DNA from 4 places in the Variovorax sp. GW823-FHT04B03 genome. Region 4 is predicted to be linked to each of the others. Evidence: predicted binding sites of a transcription regulator. Region 4 holds the regulator's gene; each other region holds the start of a gene.
What was found. Region 4 encodes LexA, which represses DNA repair genes until DNA is damaged. Its sites were predicted from a motif close to ACTGTATNNNNATACAGT; they were not measured.

Region 1: recA (recombinase RecA) is a predicted target of LexA. The motif match lies at 2,585-2,602, and genes of this name have one in related genera.
Region 2: imuA (translesion DNA synthesis-associated protein ImuA) is a predicted target of LexA. The motif match lies at 1,333-1,350, and genes of this name have one in related genera.
Region 3: AC1RAD_RS01385 (ATP-dependent helicase) is a predicted target of LexA. The motif match lies at 3,022-3,039, and genes of this name have one in related genera.

The regions. Positions count from the first base shown of each region.
Region 1 covers NZ_JBXAIT010000005.1:603,850-608,857, reverse strand. Annotated here, with positions in the region: gene AC1RAD_RS23920 (sensor histidine kinase) at 1-1,229, opposite strand, end outside; gene AC1RAD_RS23915 (response regulator transcription factor) at 1,297-1,971, opposite strand; gene AC1RAD_RS23910 (MarR family winged helix-turn-helix transcriptional regulator) at 2,034-2,519, opposite strand; gene recA (recombinase RecA) at 2,666-3,775, shown strand; gene recX (recombination regulator RecX) at 3,836-4,309, shown strand; gene AC1RAD_RS23895 (SRPBCC family protein) at 4,278-4,721, shown strand; gene yiaA (inner membrane protein YiaA) at 4,737-5,008, opposite strand, start outside.
Region 2 covers NZ_JBXAIT010000003.1:557,333-562,340, reverse strand. Annotated here, with positions in the region: gene AC1RAD_RS15720 (ABC transporter substrate-binding protein) at 126-1,253, opposite strand; gene imuA (translesion DNA synthesis-associated protein ImuA) at 1,365-2,165, shown strand; gene AC1RAD_RS15710 (Y-family DNA polymerase) at 2,134-3,477, shown strand; gene AC1RAD_RS15705 (error-prone DNA polymerase) at 3,470-5,008, shown strand, end outside.
Region 3 covers NZ_JBXAIT010000001.1:305,224-310,231, forward strand. Annotated here, with positions in the region: gene AC1RAD_RS01365 (ABC transporter substrate-binding protein) at 1-245, shown strand, start outside; gene AC1RAD_RS01370 (5'-methylthioadenosine/adenosylhomocysteine nucleosidase) at 282-1,022, shown strand; gene AC1RAD_RS01375 (YoaK family protein) at 1,032-1,784, opposite strand; gene corA (magnesium/cobalt transporter CorA) at 1,840-2,826, opposite strand; gene AC1RAD_RS01385 (ATP-dependent helicase) at 3,052-5,008, shown strand, end outside.
Region 4 covers NZ_JBXAIT010000003.1:198,608-203,615, forward strand. Annotated here, with positions in the region: gene kdsB (3-deoxy-manno-octulosonate cytidylyltransferase) at 1-764, shown strand, start outside; gene adk (adenylate kinase) at 900-1,556, shown strand; gene AC1RAD_RS14050 (asparaginase) at 1,587-2,573, opposite strand; gene lexA (transcriptional repressor LexA) at 2,647-3,330, shown strand; gene AC1RAD_RS14060 (hypothetical protein) at 3,474-3,854, shown strand; gene AC1RAD_RS14065 (D-2-hydroxyacid dehydrogenase family protein) at 4,022-5,008, shown strand, end outside.

The DNA of each region.
Region 1 (5,008 bases), on a different contig from region 4:
CCGTTGTCTTCCACCTGCACCAGCTGCACATGGCCGAAGGGGTCGGCCAGCACGCGCGCCGTGACCACGCCGGGGCGCTCGGGCGTCGAGGGCGTGTAGTTGAGCGCGTTGTCGACCAGGTTGCGCACCAGCTCTTTCAGCAGCGTCGGGTTGCCGTCGACCATCACGCCGGGCGCGCCGGCCTGGACACCGTCGTAACCGAGGTCGATGCGCTTCTCGATGGCGCGCGGCACGGCCTCGCGCACCACCTCGATGGTCAGCCGCGCGAGGTCGCAGGGCTGGCAGTGCGTCATGGCGCTGGTGCCCTCGGCGCGCGCCAGCGACAGCAGCTGGTTCACGGTGTGCGTGGCGCGCACGCTGGCGCGGCCGATCTGCTTGAGCGACTGCTTCAACTCGTCGGCGTTGGCGCCCTCGCGCTGCGCCAGGTCGGCCTGCATGCGCAGGCCTGCGAGCGGCGTCTTGAGCTGGTGGGCCGCGTCGGCCAGGAAGCGCTTCTGCGTGAAGATGGAGTCGTTGAGCTTGTCGAGCAGCTCGTTCACCGACGACACCAGCGGCACCACCTCGAGCGGCACCGAGGACTCGTCGAGCGGGCTCAGGTCGCCGGGGCGGCGCTCGCGGATGCGCGCCTCGACCACCGACAGCGGCTTGATGCCGCGCACCAGCGCCAGCCAGATCAGCAGCACCGCCAGCGGCAGGATCGCGAACTGCGGCAGCAGCACGCCCTTGATGATCTCGGTGGCGAGCACCGCCTGCTTCTCGCGCGTCTCGGCCAGCTGCAGCAGCGAGGGCGGCACTTCTTCGCTGCCGCTGGGAATCCACAGCGAGGCCACGCGCACCGGCTGGCCGTGCACCGTGCTGTTGTGCAGCAGGACCACGTTGGTGCCGGGCGGGTCGTCCACGTTGGGCTGGGGCAGGTCGCGCTCGCCGTGCAGCAGCGTGCCGTGGCCGTCGAGCAGCTGGTAGTAGATGTGGCCGGCGTCGTCGGCGCGCAGGATCTCGCGCGCCGATTGCGACAGCACGAAGTGCGTCTGCCCCTGCTTCACCGTGACCAGCTCGGCCAGCACCTTCACGTTGTGCTCCAGCGCGCGGTCGAAGGGCGCGTTGGCGATGCCCTGCGCCACCAGCCACGTCACGCCGATGCTCACCGGCACGAGCAGCAGCAGCGGCGTGAGCATCCAGTCGAGGATCTCGCCGAACAGGGAGCGCTGGGCGCGCTGGAAGAGCTTCAAGCCGGCCTCCCGGCCTCTGGATGCATGGCGCGGCGCTGCGTGCCGGCGGCCCGCGGGGTCTGGCGCATCAGGACGGAATCTTCTCGAGGCAGTAGCCCAGCCCGCGCACCGTCGCGATGCGCACCGGTCCCTTCTCGATCTTCTTGCGCAGGCGGTGGATGTAGACCTCGATGGCGTTGATGCTCACCTCTTCGCCCCATTCGCACAGCCGGTCCACCAGCTGGTCCTTGCTGACCAGCCGGCCGGCGCGCTGCAGCAGCACCTCGAGCAGGCCCAGTTCGCGCGCCGACAGCTCGATCATCTTGCCGTCGATGGTCGCCACGCGGCCGGCCTGGTCGTAGACCAGCGGGCCGTGGCGGATCGCGTTGCTGGTGGCGCCCATGCCGCGCCGCGTGAGGGCGCGCACGCGCGCCTCGAGCTCCTGCAGGCTGAAGGGCTTGGCCATGTAGTCGTCGGCGCCGTGGTCCAGGCCCTTCACGCGCTCTTCCACGCTGTCGGCCGCCGTGAGCACCAGCACCGGCAGCTGCGAGCCGCGCGCGCGCAGGCGCTTGAGGATCTCGATGCCGTGCAGGCTGGGCAGCCCGAGGTCGAGGATCAGCAGGTCGAACTCGCTGTGGGTCATGAGCGCGGTGTCGGCCTGCGAGCCGTTGGCCACATGATCGACCGCCGCGCCCGAGGTGCGCAGGCTGCGCAGCAGGGCATCGGCCAGCACCTGGTCGTCTTCGGCAATCAGTATTCGCATGAGCCACCTCCGGCGGATTCAGGCGCCATGCCGGCGCAGTTCACATTTGTCTCAACGCGAGTCTAGCCCGCTGTATAGGCTTCGAGTCCGATGGTTACCACGGTGGCGATCTCGTCGCCCACGCTGGCGCGGAACTCGCGCTCGGTCTGCGTCACGGCGCGGCGGAAGGCGTCCAGCCAGGCCAGCCCGTCGGCCGTGAACAGCACGCGCCGCGCGCGCGCATCGAGCGGGTCGGGCCCGCGCGTGACCAGCCCCCAGGCCTCGCACTGGTCGACCAGCGTGCCCATGGCCTGCTTGGTCATGCCGGCGCGCTCGGCCAGCTCGGTCAGGCGCGAGCCCTCGCGCGCCAGGTGCCGTGTGATGTGGATGTGCGCCGCGCTCACCTGGGCGCGCGCCGCCAGGTTCGACAGCGCCAGCGGCACGTCGATGTCGTGCGCCATGAGCGCCAGCACGCGCTCGTCGAAACGGCGCATCGCATGGCCCAGCAGGCGGCCCAGGTGGGTCTGGCGCCAGGCGTCGGGATCGGTGGGAAAGGCGGGGTCGGCCATGGCCTCAGATGGTAAGGCAAACTGACTTTAAAGTGGGTTTGCGAAACGCCATGAGCCCCTACACTACTGTTCAAGCATCCAGCCTGTGGTTAAAATCAGATGGATGAATCCCGACACAAACCGTTGATATTCAAGGAGATTTCCACATGGACGCAGTCGTCAAGGGCGCAAGCATCTCGGTCGCCAACAGTGAAAAGGCCAAAGCCCTGCAGGCCGCGCTGGCCCAGATCGAAAAGCAGTTCGGCAAGGGCACGATCATGCGCCTGGGCGAAGGCGAGGCGCTCGAAGACATCCAGGTGGTCTCCACCGGCTCGCTGGGCCTGGACATCGCCCTGGGCGTCGGCGGCCTGCCCCGTGGCCGCGTCGTTGAAATCTACGGCCCGGAATCCTCGGGCAAGACCACGCTCACGCTGCAGGTGATCGCCTCCATGCAGAAGCAGGCCGGCACCTGCGCCTTCGTCGACGCCGAGCACGCCCTCGACGTGCAGTACGCCCAGAAGCTCGGCGTGAACCTGTCCGACCTGCTGATCAGCCAGCCGGACACCGGCGAACAAGCGCTCGAAATCGTCGACTCGCTGGTGCGCTCGGGTGCCGTCGACCTGATCGTGGTCGACTCGGTCGCCGCGCTCACGCCCAAGGCTGAAATCGAAGGCGAAATGGGCGACTCGCTGCCGGGTCTCCAGGCCCGCCTCATGAGCCAGGCGCTGCGCAAGCTCACGGCCACGATCAAGAAGACCAACTGCATGGTCATCTTCATCAACCAGATCCGCATGAAGATCGGCGTGATGTTCGGCTCGCCCGAAACCACCACCGGCGGCAATGCGCTGAAGTTCTACGCCTCGGTGCGCCTGGACATCCGCCGCATCGGCACCATCAAGAAGGGCGACGAGGCCATCGGCAACGAAACCAAGGTGAAGGTGGTGAAGAACAAGGTGTCGCCCCCGTTCAAGACGGCCGAGTTCGACATCCTGTTCGGCGAAGGCATCAGCCGCGAGGGCGAGATCATCGACATGGGCGTGAACGCCAAGATCATCGACAAGTCGGGCGCCTGGTACGCCTACAACGGCGAGAAGATCGGCCAGGGCCGCGACAACGCCCGCGAATTCCTGCGCGAGAACCCCGACCTGTCGCGCGAGATCGAGAACAAGGTGCGCGAGTCGCTGGGCATTCCGCTGCTCGCGGCCGATGCCGGCAGCGAACCCGAGAAGGCCGAGAAGCCCGCCAAGGCATCGAAGGCCGACAAGGCGGCGGAGTAAGTTTGAGATAAGCGGCCTTCGCGCAGTGCGTGGGCCGCGTGAGCGACCCACCACCTCCGAATGGCCTTCAGTGCCCCCTCCCTCAAAGGCCGCGCCCTGCGCCTCCTGAGCCAGCGCGAGCATTCGCGCGCGGAGCTGGAGCGCAAGCTGGCCAAGCACGAGGAAGAGCCCGGCACGTTGGCGAAGGCGCTCGACGAGCTGGCGGCCAAGGACTTCATCAGCGAGCCGCGCGTGGTCGCCTCGGTGCTGCACCAGCGTGCCGCCCGCTCGGGCGCGCTGCGCGTGAAGCAGGAGCTGCAGGCCAAGGGCATCGCGCCCGAAGCCATCGCGCAGGCGGTGGCCGGCTTGCAGGAGACCGAAGTCGAGCGCGCCACGGCCCTGTGGCGCCGCCGCTTCGACGCGCCACCCGCCGATGCGAAGGAGCGCGCGAAACAGATGCGATTCCTGATGGCGCGCGGTTTCTCGGGCGCCGTCGTGTCCAAGGTGCTCAGGAGCGACTTCGATGACCCAAGCGACGACCCCAACGGCGAATGAAGGCGACGCGGCCCTGTCCCGCGTCATCACGCAGCGCGTGCACTGCGAATGGCGCGACGCCTATGCGCTCGCGTCCGACCCGAAGCGGCTGCCCGACTGGGCCAGCGGCCTCGCGAAGAGCGCGCTGGTGCCGCACGGCGACCACTGGATCGTGCGCACGCCCGAAAGCGGCGAGGCCCGCATGCGCTTTGCGCCGCCCAATGAGTTCGGCGTGCTCGACCACTGGGTGGCGCCCGAAGGCGTGCCCGAGGTCTACCTGCCGTTTCGCGTGATCGGCGTGGCGCCGGGTGTGTGCGAGCTGCAGTTCACGCTGCTGCGCCAGCCGCACATGGACGATGCGGCCTTTGCGCGCGACGCCGGATGGATCGCGCGCGACCTGCAGGCCCTGCGCCGCCTGCTCGAGGCGGGCTGAGCTTGGGCTGCTGGCTTACTCGGTGGCCGTGACGTCGTCGGCCAGCGGGTTCTCGGCCTTGTACGCGGCGATGTCGCGCACGTTCTTCTGCACCGCCACCGCGCCGAACAGGCTCAGCAGGAACGCCATGGCGTAGAAGCCCTTCTCGCTCGCAGCCAGCGAGGCGTTGAACAGGCCCACGGCCAGCAGGCCCACCGACAGCAGCAGCGAGACCCAGCACAGGCCGAAGTAGATGCCGGTGACCGAGATGCCCTCGAGCCGGTCGCGCACCGTCTTTTGCAGCGACA
Region 2 (5,008 bases), 360 kb from region 4:
ACCTGCGCACAGGGCTGCGCCCAGTCGGAACAACCGGGCGCGCGTGAGGGCTGGGAGGAGGGGCGCGTTCGTGGTGGGCGTCACGAACGAAATTCTGCGCCCGCCATGCCGGCGGGCGGAAGGGCTCAGCGCAGGTAGCGCCCGTCGGCCTTGAGCATCGACAGTTCCGAGAAGGTCAGCCCGCGGTGCTCGCCGGGCCGGTACGACACGGCGATGCCGCCGAGGTCCAGCGTCTTGAATGACTCCAGGCCCTTCTGCAGCGACTCGGGCGTGGGGTTGGCGCCCGCGCGCTTCAGGCCTTCGACCATGACCTTGGCCGTGACGTAGCCCTCCAGGCTGGCGTAGCTGAACTCGGTCATGCCGATCTTCTTCATCGCCGCCTGGTACTCGGCGATCACCGGCATCGCGCTGTTCCACGGATAGGGCACGACCTGCGAGATGACCACGCCGGCCGCGTCCTTCTTGATGTCCTGGAACAGCTTTTGCCCATTCAGGAACGAGAACGAATAGAAGGCCGTCTCGCCGCCGGTCGCGCGGTAGGCCGCGATGAATTTCGCCGCCACGTCGTTGGTGGCCGACAGCACCACGGCCTTGGGCTTGAGCTTGGCCAGCTCGGCGGCGCGTTCGGCCGCGTCGGAGCCGTCGTTCTTGATGGCCACGCTGCCGACCATCTTGTCGCCGCGTTCGGCAATGAACTTCTGCGTGCTCTCCATCGCCGAGCGCGCGCCGGGGTTGTCGTTGTGCGCGAAGGCGATGCGCGACAGGCCGATGGTGAACAGGTGGTTCACGATGCGGCTGTATTCCTCGTCGAAGCTGATGCGCACCGGAAAACCGAACTCGCTGAACTTCACCACCGGGCCCGCGCCCGTGTAGGGGCCGACGACGGGAATCTTCAGCTCGTTGGCCGCCTTCAGCGCGCCGACCGCCGACGAGGTGCCGATGGGCATCAGCACGCCGATGGCGCCGTCGCGCGCGAAGGTCTTGACGTTCTCGGCGCCCTTGGCGGGGTCGTAGGCGTCGTCGAGCTGGCGCAGCTCGACCGGGCGGCCGTTGACGCCGCCGCTCGCGTTCAGCGCGGTGAACATGGCACGGATGCCCACCAGCGGCTCGGTCGACAGCGACGCGAGCGGGCCGGTCTGCACGTAGGTCTGGCCGATCAGGAGCGGCTTGGCGGGCTGGGCCGAGGCGGGCGCCCCTGCGAGGACGAGCGCGGCGAGGGCCAGAAACCGCAGGTGAATCATTTTGTGTCTCATGGTCACTAATTGTTAATAAACCGATCTTAAGGCGCGGGCCTTCGCAGGTAAATCGATCGCTGGTTGCGACCTGGGGAATACTGTATAAAAATACAGTTAACAACTGCAATCATGGGCCTCCCTTTCCTCGACTCCTTTTCCACCGCCGCGGGCCGCGGCGTCTGGCACGCCGACGAACTCGGCCTGGCCGACGCGCAGGTCGTGGCCACCGGGCATGCCGCGCTCGACGCCGAGCTGCCCGGCGGCGGCTGGCCCGTGGGCGCGATGACGGAGCTGCTGCAGGCCACGCCCGAGGCCCATGTCTGGCGCCTGCTGCTGCCCGCGCTGGCGCAGGCCGTGGAAGCGCGCGGCGGGCCGGTGGTGCTGGTCGGCGCGCCTTACGAACCCTGCGGCACCGCGCTGGCGGCGCAGGGGCTGCCGGTGGAGGCGCTGATGTGCGTGCGCAGCGACGCCCCGGCCGCGCGGCTGTGGGCCTGCGAGCAGGCGCTGCGCTGCGCCGAGATCGCCGCCGTCGTCGCCTGGCTGCCGCAGGCCCGCGTGGGCGAGCTGCGGCGGCTGCAGCTGGCGGCCGCGCAGCACGAGGTGCTGCTGTTCGTGTGCCGGCCCGAGTCGGTGGCGCTGTCGGCCTCGCCCGCGCGCCTGCGCCTGCGCGCCGAGCGCTGCCCGGACGACCCGGCGCAGATCGCGCTGCATCTGCTCAAGCGCCGGGGGCCGCCGCTGGCCGCGCCGGTGCGGGTGACGGCGCGCAACGCCCGCATGAGCGCGCTGCTGGCCGCCGCCCGCGTGCGACGCCAGCTGCGCCTGCAGCCGCCCGTGGCGCCGGCCGCCGCCGCGCCGTCGGCCACGGTGGTGCGCATCGACGCATGGAAAGGAGGCCCGGATGCACTGGATCGCCTTGCAGTGGTCGTCTGAGTCCGAAGAAGCCGACGCCCCCGACATGCCCCCGCCCGAAGCCCTGGGCTGGTGGGCGCTGCAGTTCACGCCGCACGTCGCCTGGCAGGACGAGGCGCTGATGCTCGAGGTCTCGGCCTGCGAACGCCTGTGGGGCGGTCGCGCGCCGCTGATGCGCCAGCTGCTGGCCCTCAACCCCGCGCCCGACGCGCGCATGCGCGGCGCGCAGGGCGCCACCAGCCTGATCGCGCTGGCGCGGCTGCGCCTGTTCGCACGCGACGAGCACCGGCCCGCCGAGGTGCCGGCCGGCCTGCCGCTGGACACGCTGACGGCCGCGCAGGGCCACCTCGACCTGCTCGCGCGCCTGGGCTGCCGCACCTGGGGCGAGGTGGCGGCGCTGCCGCGCGGCGGGCTGGCGCGGCGCTTCGGTGCCGGGCTGCGCGAGGCGCTCGACATCGCCTGGGGCCTGCGCCCCGAAAGCCACGCCTGGCTCACGCTGCCCGACGTGTTCGAGCAGAAGCTCGAACTGCCCGCGCTGGCCGAGACCGGGCCCGAACTCATGTGGTCGGCCAACCGCCTGCTCTCGGCGCTGCAGATCTGGCTGCGCGCCCGCCAGCGCGGCGCGCGTGCGCTCGAGCTGCAATGGACGCTCGACCTGCGGCGCCTCAACGGCGTGACCCTGCCGCCGCACCAGCAGCTCACCGTGCGCACGGCAGAGCCCACGCAGGACATGGCGCACCTGCGCCGCCTGCTGTCCGAAAAACTCGCGCTCACCACGCTGGCCGCGCCCGCGAGCTGGCTGAAGCTGCGCACGCTCGAAACCGATCCGCTGGCCGGCGCCAGCACCAGCTTCCTGCCGGAAGACAACCGCAAGGGCGACAAGCTGCACGAGATGGTCGAACGGCTCAGCGTGCGGCTCGGCGCCGACCAGGTGGTGGTGCCGATCGCGCAGGCCGATCACCGGCCCGAGCGCCAGCAGCGGTGGCGGCCCGCGCTGCAGAAAGAGAAAACCCCGGCACCCGACAAGGCCCGCAAGGACGCCGCCTCGCAGCCCGATGCGATCTACCCGCCCTGGCTGCTGCCCGAGCCCTTGCGGCTCGAGATGGACGGCGAGCGCCCGTGCTACTGCGGGCCGCTGCGCAAGCTGGTCGGGCCGCAGCGCGTGGAGGCCGGCTGGTGGGGCGGAGAAGAAGACGGCGGCCAGCCCGCGATGCGCGACTACTACGTGGCCGAAAGCCCCGAGGCCGGCCTGGTGTGGATCTTCCGCGAGCGGCCCGCCACGCGCTTTTCGTCGGGCGAGGTGCGCTGGTACCTGCAAGGCTTCTATGCCTGACCTGAGCGGCAAGGAAGAGCGCAAGCGCCAGCCTGCCAAGGTGCATGTGCTGCCGCAACGGCAGAAGCCGGTGCCGGGGTTGCCCGACTACGCCGAGCTGCACTGCCTCACGAACTTCAGCTTCCAGCGCGGCGCATCGATGCCCGAGGACATGGTGGAGCGCGCCTATCACCTGGGCTACTCGGCGCTGGCGATCACCGATGAATGCTCGGTGGCGGGCATCGTGCGTGCCTATGTCGCATTGCGTGATCTGCCTGCGAAGCTCGACGCGTACGAGCGCGAGCACCCGGATGAACCACCGATCCCGCGCAACCCCGCCTTCCGCCTGCTGTTCGGCAGCGAATTCCACTTCGAGCGCTTCAAGCTCGTGGTGATCGCGAACGACACCGAAGGCTGGGGCAACCTCTGCGAGTTCATCACCGCTGCGCGCAACACCGAATTGCCCAAGGGCGAGTACCGCGTGAGCTGGGAGGGCAGCGACGTGGCTTCGCTGCAGGACTGCCAGGTGCTCTTCGTTCCGCAGTGCAGCCCGGGTGATGCGATGGATGTCGCCACGCTGCATGAAGACCTGCTGGCTGCCAAGGCGCTGTATGCGGGCAACCTCTGGCTGGCCGTGGAAATGCTCAACGAGCTCGACGACGACCTCAGGTTCGTCACGCTGATGCAGGCGAGCGAGCAGACGGGCGTGCCGCTCGTGGCGGCCGGCGACGTGCACATGCACGTGCGTGCCTGCAAGCCGCTGCACGACGTGTTGACAGCCGTGCGCGAGGGCAAGACCGTCGCCGAGTGCGGCTTTGCGCTGGAGTCGAATGCGGAGCGGCACCTGCGTCAGCGGATGCGGCTGGCAGAGCTTTATCTGCCCGACATGCTGGCGAACACGCTGGTGGTGGCCGGGCGGTGCAGGTTCGATCCGAAGGTGATTCGCGACAACTACAAGTACCCGCTCGAAACCGTGGGAAACAGCGAGACACCCTTGCAGACGCTGGTGCGCAAGACCTGGGAAGGGGCGGCAATGCGCTACCCGGGCGGCATTACCGACAAGGTGCGCGCGCAGGTAGAGAAAGAGCTCGTGCTGATCGCCGAGCTCAAGTACGAGATGTTCTTTCTCACGGTGGAGGACATCGTGCGTTTCGCGCGTTCGCAGGACATCCTCTGCCAGGGGCGCGGCTCTTCGGCCAACTCGGCGGTGTGCTACTGCCTCGGCATCACCGCCGTCAACCCCGACAAGGCCACCTTGCTGTTCGAGCGCTTTCTGAGCCGCCATCGCAATGAGCCGCCTGACATCGACGTCGACTTCGAGCATCAGAAACGCGAACTCGTCATCCAGTACATCTACGAGAAGTACGGCCGCGAGCGCGCCGCCATCGCCGCCGTCGTCATCTGCTACCGCTCGCGCAGCGCCTTGCGCGACGTCGGCAAGGCCATCGGCATCGACGAGCGGCTGGTCGACGAATTCGCCAAGGACCACTACTGGTTCGACGACACCGTGCTCGGCGAGCAGCTCGACAAGGCCGCCGCGCGCGTCGGCGTG
Region 3 (5,008 bases), on a different contig from region 4:
GCGGCAGCAACATCTCGAAGTTCTGCTACCAGCCGTATGAAGACCTCGTGGTGAAGGCCAAGAGCGCGACCAAGCAGTCGGAGCGCGACGCGCTCTACAAGAAGGCGCAGGTCATCTTCAAGGAGCAGGCGCCGTGGTTCACCATCGCGCACGCGGTGCAGCTGAAGCCGGTGCGCAAGGAAGTCGTCGACTTCAAGCTCAGTCCTTTCGGCCGCCATACGTTCTACGGCGTGGATATCAAGTAAGCCGTGGCTGCTGCGCCCATCGCCATCGTCGCGGCCATGCACGAGGAGCTGAGTGCGCTCCTCGCGCGCATGCCCGACGAGCAGCGCGTGCGCGTGGCCGGCCGCGACTTCTGGGTCGGCCACCTGCAGGGCCAGCCCGTGGTCGCGGTGCTGTCGCGCATCGGCAAGGTCGCGGCGGCGGTCACGGCCACGGTGCTGCTCGAGCGCTTCGGCGTGCGGGCGATCGTGTTCACGGGCGTGGCGGGCGGGCTGGCGCCGGGCGTGAACGTCGGCGACGTGGTCGTGGCGACCGAGCTGCTGCAGCACGACATGGACGCCTCGCCGATCTTTCCGAAGTACGAGGTGCCGCTGATGGGGCGTTCGCGCTTCGCGGCCGATGAGGCCATCGGCGATGCGCTGGCGGCGGTGGCCGAAGGCACGCTGCACGATCCGGTGGGCTTGGTGGGGCAGAAGGCTGTCGATGAATTCCATCTGCGTGCACCGAAGGTGCATCGCGGCCTGCTGATCAGCGGCGACCGTTTCGTGTCGACCACCGCGGAGTGTGGGGCGCTGCAGCGTTCGCTGCCCGACGCACTCGCGGTCGAGATGGAAGGCGCTGCCATGGCGCAGGCCTGCCACGACTACGGCGTGCCCTTCGCGGCGCTGCGGACCATCTCGGACCGCGCCGACGATGCCGCGCACGGCGACTTCACGCGCTTCGTGGCCGAGGTGGCGAGCCGCTACAGCCTCGCGCTCGTCGACGCCTGGCTCGCCTCCCTGCCGCGCGACGCGGCCTGAAGCACCTGCCTACGGTGCGAGCCGGCGCAGTTGCGGCAGGTCGCGCAGCAGCGGCGGGATCGACAGCGCCAGCAGCAGCGCGGCCAGCGGCACGACGCAGATGAAGCCCACGTGCTTGAAGCCCAGCGCGCCCACGGCGCCGCCGAGCACGAACATGGCGACCAGGCCGCCGCAGCGGCGCAGCCGGCTGCGGTCGTGGCGCACCGGCAGCGGCGTGGACGGCGCGCGCCGGTTCCAGTAGAGCATCTTGCCCAGCTCGATCCCCACGTCGGTGATGTTGCCGGTCATGTGGGTGGTGCGCGTGCTGCCGCCCGAGGTCTTCGACGCCACGGCGTTCTGCAGCCCCATGATGAACGACAGCAGCAGCACCGTGAGCGGCACCGCGAACGGCGTGGCCCAGGTCAGCGTGATGGCTCCGGCGAGCCCGAACGGGAACATCAGCGCGGCCTCCAGCAGCAGCGGCAGCGCGTACACGCCATGCAGCCGGTGCTGCCGCGCCCAGTTCACCAGCACCGCGCAGACCGCGGCGCCGCTCACGAACGCCAGGATCGCGCCCAGCGCGTTCAGCAGCAGCGTGAGGTTGCCCCGCACCATGCCGTCCGCCAGCTGCGAGGCGAAGCCGGTCATGTGCGAGGTGTACATGTGCAGCACGAGGAAACCGCCCGCATTGATGGCGCCGGCGTTGAAGGCCAGCAGCAGTCCGAGCGCGGTGTTCGTCGACGGCGCGCGGTGGCGGTTGGTGAGAAAACGAAGTCTGCGCACGGGGCTCTCCAGGTCAGCTGCCTGCCGGCAGCCACTCTAGCACCCAGTACAGCGACTACTTGAGCCAGCCGCGCCGGCGGAAGTACCACATCGGCACCAGCGCGCTCGCGGCCATCAGCGCGATGGCGTAGGGGTAGCCCATGGCCCAGTCGAGCTCGGGCATGAACTTGAAGTTCATGCCGTAGATGCTCGCGATCAGCGTGGGCGGCAGCAGCGCGACGCTGGCCACCGAGAAGATCTTGATGGTCTTGTTCTGGTTGATGTTGATGAAACCGACGGTCGCATCCATCAGGAAGTTGATCTTGTCGAAGAGGAAGGCCGTGTGGTTGTCCAGCGATTCGATGTCGCGCAGGATCTGCCGCGCCTCCTCGAACTGCTCGGCGTTGAGCATCTTGCTGCGCATCATGAAGCTCACGGCGCGGCGCGTGTCCATCACGTTGCGGCGGATGCGGCCGTTCAAGTCTTCCTGCCGCGCGATGGCGCCCAGCACCTCGCCGGCCAGCTCGTCGCTCACGTTGCCCGAGAGCACCTTCTTGCCCGCCACCTCGAGCTCGTCGTAGATGTTCTCCAGCGTGTCGGCCGAGTATTCGGCGTCGGCGTCGAAGAGCTTGAGCATCACTTCCTTGGCGTCTTCGATCAGCCCCGGTGCGCGGCGTGCGCGCATGCGCAGGAGGCGGAACACGGGCACGTCTTCGTCGTGGATCGAGAACAGCACGCCGCGGCTGCGCAGGTCGGTGTTGTGCTGGTTGAGGATGAAGGCGACGCGCACCGTGCGCGGGTCTTCGTCGTCGTCGATCAAAAAGTCGGAGCGGATGTGCAGTTCGCCGTTGTCTTCCTCGTAGAAGCGCGCCGATTCCTCGATGTCCTCGTCCATCGCGTCTTCGGGAATCGAGAGGCCGTAGTACTGCTTGATCCAGCGCTTTTCCTCGAGCGTGGGCGACTCGAGGTCGACCCAGATCGGCTGGAACTTGGAGAGCTCTTCGAGCGACTCGATCTCTTCCTGGACGAGGCGGCCGTTGGCGAGCGTAAAGATGTTGAGCATGGGCTCACTCCCGGGGGTGACTGAACGATGGGCGAGGGCGGGGCGCTTTCAATTCCCGCGGACCCGGCGTCAGTACATCACGCGCAGCGTCGCCAGGGAGTTGAAAGCTGCCGAGACGGGGCGGTTTCCAAGGGGAGTCTCCGGTTGCAGCGAGGCGCGATTATGTCACCGGCCACAGGGCGACAAGGCACGCGAACTGGACGGACATACAGTAAAGTCGTGCCCATGCAGACCCCTGCGTCCCCCGTTCTTTCCACCCCGCCGAAGACGCAAGCCGAGCGCCTGGCCGCGGCGCTCGCCGCGCTCAACGACGACCAGCGCGCGGCGGTCGAGCACGGCGTGGGCGCGGCGGTCGGCGCCGACCACCGGCCGCTGCTCGTGATCGCCGGCGCCGGCTCGGGCAAGACCAGCACGCTGGCGCACCGCGTGGCGCACCTCATCGCGGACGGGGTCGATCCGCAGCGGCTGCTGCTGCTCACCTTCTCGCGCCGCGCCGCGCAGGAAATGGAGCGCCGCGCGGGCCAGGTGCTGGCGCGCGTGCTGGGCCTGAAGTCGGAGCGCCCGCCCGCGCTGCCGTGGGCCGGCACCTTCCACGGCATCGGCGCGCGGCTGCTGCGCGAATACGCCGCGCAGATCGGGCTGGACGAGAGCTTCACCATCCACGACCGCGGCGACGCCGAAGACCTCATGGGGCTGGTGCGGCATGAGCTGGGCCTGTCGTCCACGGTCAACCGCTTCCCGCGCAAGGGCACCTGCCTGTCGATCTACTCGCGCTGCGTGAACACGCGCGCGCCGCTGGCCGCCGTGCTGAAAGACAGCTTTCCCTGGTGCGCCGAGTGGGAGGCCCAGCTCAAGACGCTGTTCGGCGCCTACGTCGAGGCCAAGCAGCAGCAGAACGTGCTCGACTACGACGACCTCTTGCTCTACTGGGCCGAGATGGTCGCCGAGCCCGCGCTGGCCGCGCACGTCGGCGCGCGCTTCGACCACGTGCTGGTCGACGAGTACCAGGACACCAACCTGCTGCAGGCCGAGATCCTGCGCGCGATGAAGCCCGACGGGCGCGGCGTGACGGTGGTGGGCGATGACGCGCAGTCGATCTACTCGTTCCGCGGCGCCACGGTGCGCAACATCCTCGACTTTCCCTCGCAGTTCTCGCAGGCCGCGCGCATCGTCACGCTGGAGCGCAACTACCGCTCGACGCAGCCGATCCTCGACGTGTCGAACCGCGTCATCGCGCAAGCCGCCGAGCGGCACGCCAAGACGCTGTGGACCGACAAGCCCTCGGCCGGCAAGCCGGTGCTGGTGCTCGTGCCCGACGAGGCCGGGCAGGCGCGCTGGGTGGCCGACAAGATCCTCGCGCACCGCGAAGGCGGGCTGGCGCTGAAGTCGCAGGCGGTGCTGTTTCGCACCTCGTCGCACAGCGCGGCGCTCGAGCTGGAACTGGCGCGGCGCAACATCCCGTTCGTCAAGTTCGGCGGGCTCAAGTTCCTCGAGGCCTCGCATGTGAAGGACCTGCTCGCGGTGCTGCGCTTTGCGCAGAACCCGCGCGGGCGCATGGCGGGCTTCCGGGTCACGCAGCTCATTCCGGGCGTGGGCCCGGCCACCGGCACGCGCCTGCTCGACGCGATGGACCAGGCGGCCGACCCGGCCGCGGCCGTGCGCGACTTCGTGCCGCCGTCGGCCGCGCGTGAACAGTGGGCCGACTTCGCCCAGGCCTACGCCGCCTTGCGCGCGCCGTCACTGCAGTGGCCGGCCGACGTGGAGGTGGCGATGCAGTGGTACCAGCCGCACCTGGAGCGGCTGTACGAAGACACTTCGGGCGTGCGGCGTGCCGACGTCGAACAGCTGGCGCGGCTGGCGGCCGGCTATGGCTCGCGCGAGCGCTTTCTCACCGAGCTCACGCTCGATCCGCCCGAGGCCACCAGCGACCGGCCCGGCCCGCCCTCGCTCGACGAGGACTACCTGATCCTGTCGACCATCCATTCGGCCAAGGGCCAGGAGTGGAACTCGGTGCACGTCATCAATGTGGTCGACGGCTGCATGCCGGCCGACGTGGCGCAGGGCGCGCACGAGCTGGAAGAAGAACGGCGCCTGCTCTACGTGGCGATGACGCGGGCCCGCGATCACCTGCACCTGGTGATGCCGCAGCGCTTCCACATCACGCAGCAGGCGGCGCGTGGCG
Region 4 (5,008 bases):
CTGTTCTGGTGCCGGCCCGGCTGGCTTCGACGCGACTTCCCAACAAACCGCTGGCCGACATCGCGGGCCTGCCGATGGTCGTGCGCGTGGCACAACGTGCCCGCCAGTCCGGCGCCCTTCGCGTGGTGGTGGCCGGCGATGACGCTTCCATCATCGAGGCCTGCCAAGCGCACGGCGTCGAAGCCCTGCTGACGCGTCAGGACCACCCCAGCGGCACCGACCGGCTGGCCGAAGCCTGCGAACAGCTCGGACTCGACGGTGACGCGATCGTCGTCAACGTGCAGGGCGACGAGCCGCTGATCGACCCCGCGCTGATCGACGCCGTTGCCGCCACGCTGGCCGCGCGCCCGCAGGCCGCGATGAGCACCGCCGTCCATGCGATCGACTCGCTGGCCGACTTCATGAACCCGAACGTGGTGAAGGCCGTGCTCGATGCGCAAGGCCATGCGCTCTATTTCAGCCGCGCGCCGATCCCCTGGTGGCGCGACGGCTCGTCGGGCGGTGCGGCGCCGTCGGTGCTGCCCAGCCCCGCACCGCTGCGCCACATCGGCATCTACGGCTATCGCGCAGGCTTCGTGCGGCAATTTCCGTTGCTGTCGCCCGCCCCTGTCGAAGCCACCGAGGCGCTCGAACAGTTGCGTGCGCTGTGGCACGGACACCGTATCGCGGTGCATGTCAGCGATGTGGCCCCAGGCCCCGGGATCGACACGCCCGAAGACCTGGCACGCGTGCGCGCCGTCTTCGCGGCCGGCTCGCCTGCGTGAGCTGCTGGCCGCCCCGAGGGAGACGGCGGCAATTTGTCACGGGGACGCATGCTATCCTCGATGCAATTCCGCCTCGGCGCGCCTGAGGGCGCGCATGGGGCGCGACACAAAATCTAAGAACCTTCCGAGGACACCATGAGACTTATTTTGCTGGGCGCGCCCGGAGCAGGCAAAGGCACGCAAGCGACCTTCATCTGCCAGAAATATGGCATCCCCCAAATCTCGACCGGCGACATGTTGCGCGCCGCGGTCAAGGCAGGCACCCCCCTCGGGCTGCAGGCCAAGACGATCATGGATTCGGGTGCACTGGTCAGCGACGACCTGATCATCAACCTCGTGAAGGAACGCATCGCGCAGCCCGACTGCAACGGCGGTTTCCTGTTCGACGGCTTCCCGCGCACCATTCCGCAGGCCGACGCCATGAAGGCGGCCGGCGTCAAGCTCGACTACGTGCTCGAGATCGACGTGCCCTTCGGCGACATCATCGAACGCATGAGCGGTCGCCGCTCGCACCCGGCATCGGGCCGCACCTACCACGTCAAATTCAATCCGCCGAAGGTGGAAGGCAAAGACGACGTGACCGGTGAAGAGCTGATCCAGCGCGAAGACGACAAGGAAGAGACCGTACGCAAGCGGCTCGACGTCTACAGCCAGCAGACCCGTCCGCTGGTCGACTACTACTCGGCCTGGGCCAAGACCGATCCGGCCGCCGCGCCGAAGTACCGCGCCATCCAGGGCGTGGGCACGGTCGACGAGATCACGCAGCGCGCGCTTGCCGCACTGAACAGCTGATTCAGAGGCTGATTCGTCAGCCTCTTTCTCCTAGCCGCCCTCCGATTCCGGGAGGGCGGCCACTCCCAAGAGTTCCAGCACCAGCGCAACCCGCGCCTTCACCGGCGTGAGTGCGCCCGCATCCCGCAGCCCGTCACCGGGTTTCGGCAGGATGCGTCCGTTCGCACAGCGCGTGGCGCGCAGCACGGAGACACCGCCGTCCTGCGCCTTCAACGCCGCGGCTTCCAGTGCATGGTGCACGGTGCCGTTGCCAGTCGTGGCCACGACCAGCCCGCGCAAGGGCTCAGCCGACGGGAGCAGCAACGCCTCCACGATCGCACCGCTCGCGCCCGCGTGGCTCATGACGATCTCGACGCGGGGCCACGGCTTCAACACCGCCTCCAGCCGCGCCGCATCGAACGGCGCGCCCTGCGGCCACGCACGCACGCGCCGCACTTCGCCCTCCTCCACATAGCCGACCGGCCCCGCATCGCCCGACGCGAAGGCATCGAGACGGTAGGTGTGCACCTTCTGCACATCGAGGCCGCTGTGGATCGTGCCCGCGCACACCACCGTCACGCCCTGCGCGCCCGGTGTCGAGGCCACGGCAAGCGCGTCGCGCACGTTCTGCGGGCCATCGGGCGACAGGGCCGTCGCCGGGCGCATCGCGCAGGTCAGCACCACCGGCTTGGCTGGTGCCAGCACGGCGTGCAGGAAGAAGGCGGTCTCTTCCAGCGTGTCGGTGCCGTGCGTGACCACGATGCCGGCCACATCGGGCTGCGCCAGCCAATGCGCGCAGCGCGCGGCCAACTGGCGCCAGGTGTCGGCGTCCATGTCCTTGCTGTCGAGCTGCGCGACCTGCTCCGCCACCAGCGCCACGCCGGCCGGCGCCTCGATGCCGCCCAGCAGGTCCGCCACGCCCACCTGTCCGGCGGTGTAGCCGATGTTGTCGCCGCTGCTGGCGGCCTTGCCGGCAATGGTGCCGCCGGTGCCCAGCACGACCACGCGGCGCGTCCCGGACAAAGAGGAATGAGTCATGGCTTGTCAACTTTTGAAAACTGGTTAAAAATACAGGTACTGGATATCTAGCCAGTGCCGCAAGGAAACCACTATGCAGTTCGCAGTGAAGCTTACCGCCCGCCAGCAGCAGATCCTGGACCTGATCCAGGGCGCCATCGCACGCACCGGTGCGCCGCCCACGCGCGCCGAAATCGCCAACGAGCTGGGCTTCAAGTCGGCCAACGCCGCCGAGGAGCACCTGCAGGCCCTGGCCCGCAAGGGCGTGATCGAACTCGTCAGCGGCACGTCGCGCGGCATCCGCCTCAAGGGCGACGCGCTGCGCTCGCTCCACGAAACGCGCCATCGCGAAGGCAACCAGTTCTCGCTCTCGCTGCCCGGCATGGCCCAGCTCGCGCTGCCGCTCATCGGCCGCGTCGCGGCAGGTTCGCCCATCCTCGCGCAAGAGCACGTCGACCAGACCTACTACGTCGAGAACACGCTGTTCCAGCGCCAGCCGGACTACCTGCTCAAGGTGCGCGGCATGTCGATGCGCGACGCCGGCATCATGGACGGCGACCTGCTCGCCGTGCAGGCCACGAAGGAAGCGCGCAACGGCCAGATCGTGGTGGCACGCCTGGGCGAAGAAGTCACCGTGAAGCGCCTGAAGCGCAACAAGCAGGTGATCGAGCTGCACGCCGAGAACCCCGACTACCCGACCATCATCGTCCAGCCCGGCGAGCCCTTCGAGATCGAAGGCCTCGCGGTCGGCCTCATCCGCAACACGATGCTGATGTAGCCCCGGGCCTGCTGCCCACACGCAGCAGCACCTCATCCGGCCGCGACAGGTGGCGGGCGTATGGCGCGAAGTCGCCATCACCCTGTCGTGGCCGATTCAAGAAATCCTGCCTGTGTTCAACCTCATACTTTTTTGGAGTTCACATGGGAATCGCCCTCCTCGCCATCGCCGACCTCTGGTCGCCCCTGCAATCGCTGGCCACCCGCTGGATGCCCGCCCGCCGCCCTGCGCATGGTGAGAGCGGCGACGCAGCGGCCGGCTTGCGCTACGTGGCCATTCGCCCGGCCTGCACGGCACGCACCGCCGGCAGCCCGGCGCCGGCCGCGTCACCGTCCGCCGCCACGCCCGCCCGCCCGCTGCGCGTGGTCCGCGTGGTCGACCGGCAAGGCTCGCAGCGCGGCTGCGCCAACCGGGTCGTGATTTCCGGCCGCATGGCCGACGTGTGCGCTGAACTCGACCGGCTCGCCGCATTGGAAGCCGCGGAAACAGGCAGCGGCACGCCCCGCCCCAGCCACCTGCACTGAGAAAGTGCAAACGAACCCGCCGTGCCTGCGCACTCTGTGCGCCCCTCATGCGCACGGCGGATTCACTGGAATCGGCCTGAAACAGGCCTTCCGGCCGCCATCCGGTGCCGGGTATCCAAACGTTCACACGTGCGACGTGCCGATGCTGCGAGGCACAATGGCATGCCATGAACATTGTGATCCTCGACGACTACCAGGACGCCGTGCGCAAGCTGCAGTGCGCTGCCAAGCTGGACGCTTACGCCGCCAAGGTCTACACCAACACGGTCAAAGGCATCGGTCAGCTGTCGGTTCGCCTCAAGGATGCGGACGTCATCGTGCTCATCCGCGAGCGCAGCCAGATCTCCCGCCAGCTGATCGAGAAGCTGCCCAAGCTCAAGCTGATTTCCCAGACCGGCCGCGTCGGCGGCCACATCGACGTCACGGCCTGCACCGAACGCGGTGTGGCGGTGGCCGAGGGCTCGGGCTCGCCGCAGGCGCCCGCCGAACTCACCTGGGCGCTGATCATGGCGGCCATGCGCCGCCTGCCGCAGTACATCAGCAACCTCAAGCACGGGGCCTGGCAGCAGTCGGGCCTCAAGTCGGCGTCGATGCCGCCGAATTTCGGCGTGGGCTCGGTGCTCAAGGGCAAGACGCTGTGCATCTGGGGCTATGGCCGCATCGGCCAGCTGGTGGCGCGCTACGGACAGGCCTTCGGCATGCAGGTCGTGATCTGGGGCCGCGAGGCCAGCTGCGCCAAGGCGCGCTCCGACGGCTTCCAGGTGGCACAGAACCGCCACGAATTCTTTGCCGCGGCCGACGTGCTGTCGGTGCACCTGCGGCTCAACGAGGACACCCAGGGCCTCGTCAAGCTCGAAGACCTCTCGCGCATGAAGCCGACGGCGCTGTTCGTCAACACCTCGCGCGCCGAGCTGGTGGAGGCCGATGCCTTGCTGGCTGCGCTCAACCGCGGCCGCCCCGGGCTGGCGGCCATCGACGTGTTCGAGAGCGAACCGCCGCTGCAGGGCCATGCGCTGCTGCGCCTCGAGAACTGCATCTGCACGCCGCACATCGGCTACGTCGAGCAGGAAAGCTACGAAAGCTACTTCGGCCAGGCGTTCGACAACGTCGTGAGCTTCATCAAGGGCAACCCCACGAACATCGTGAATCCCGGC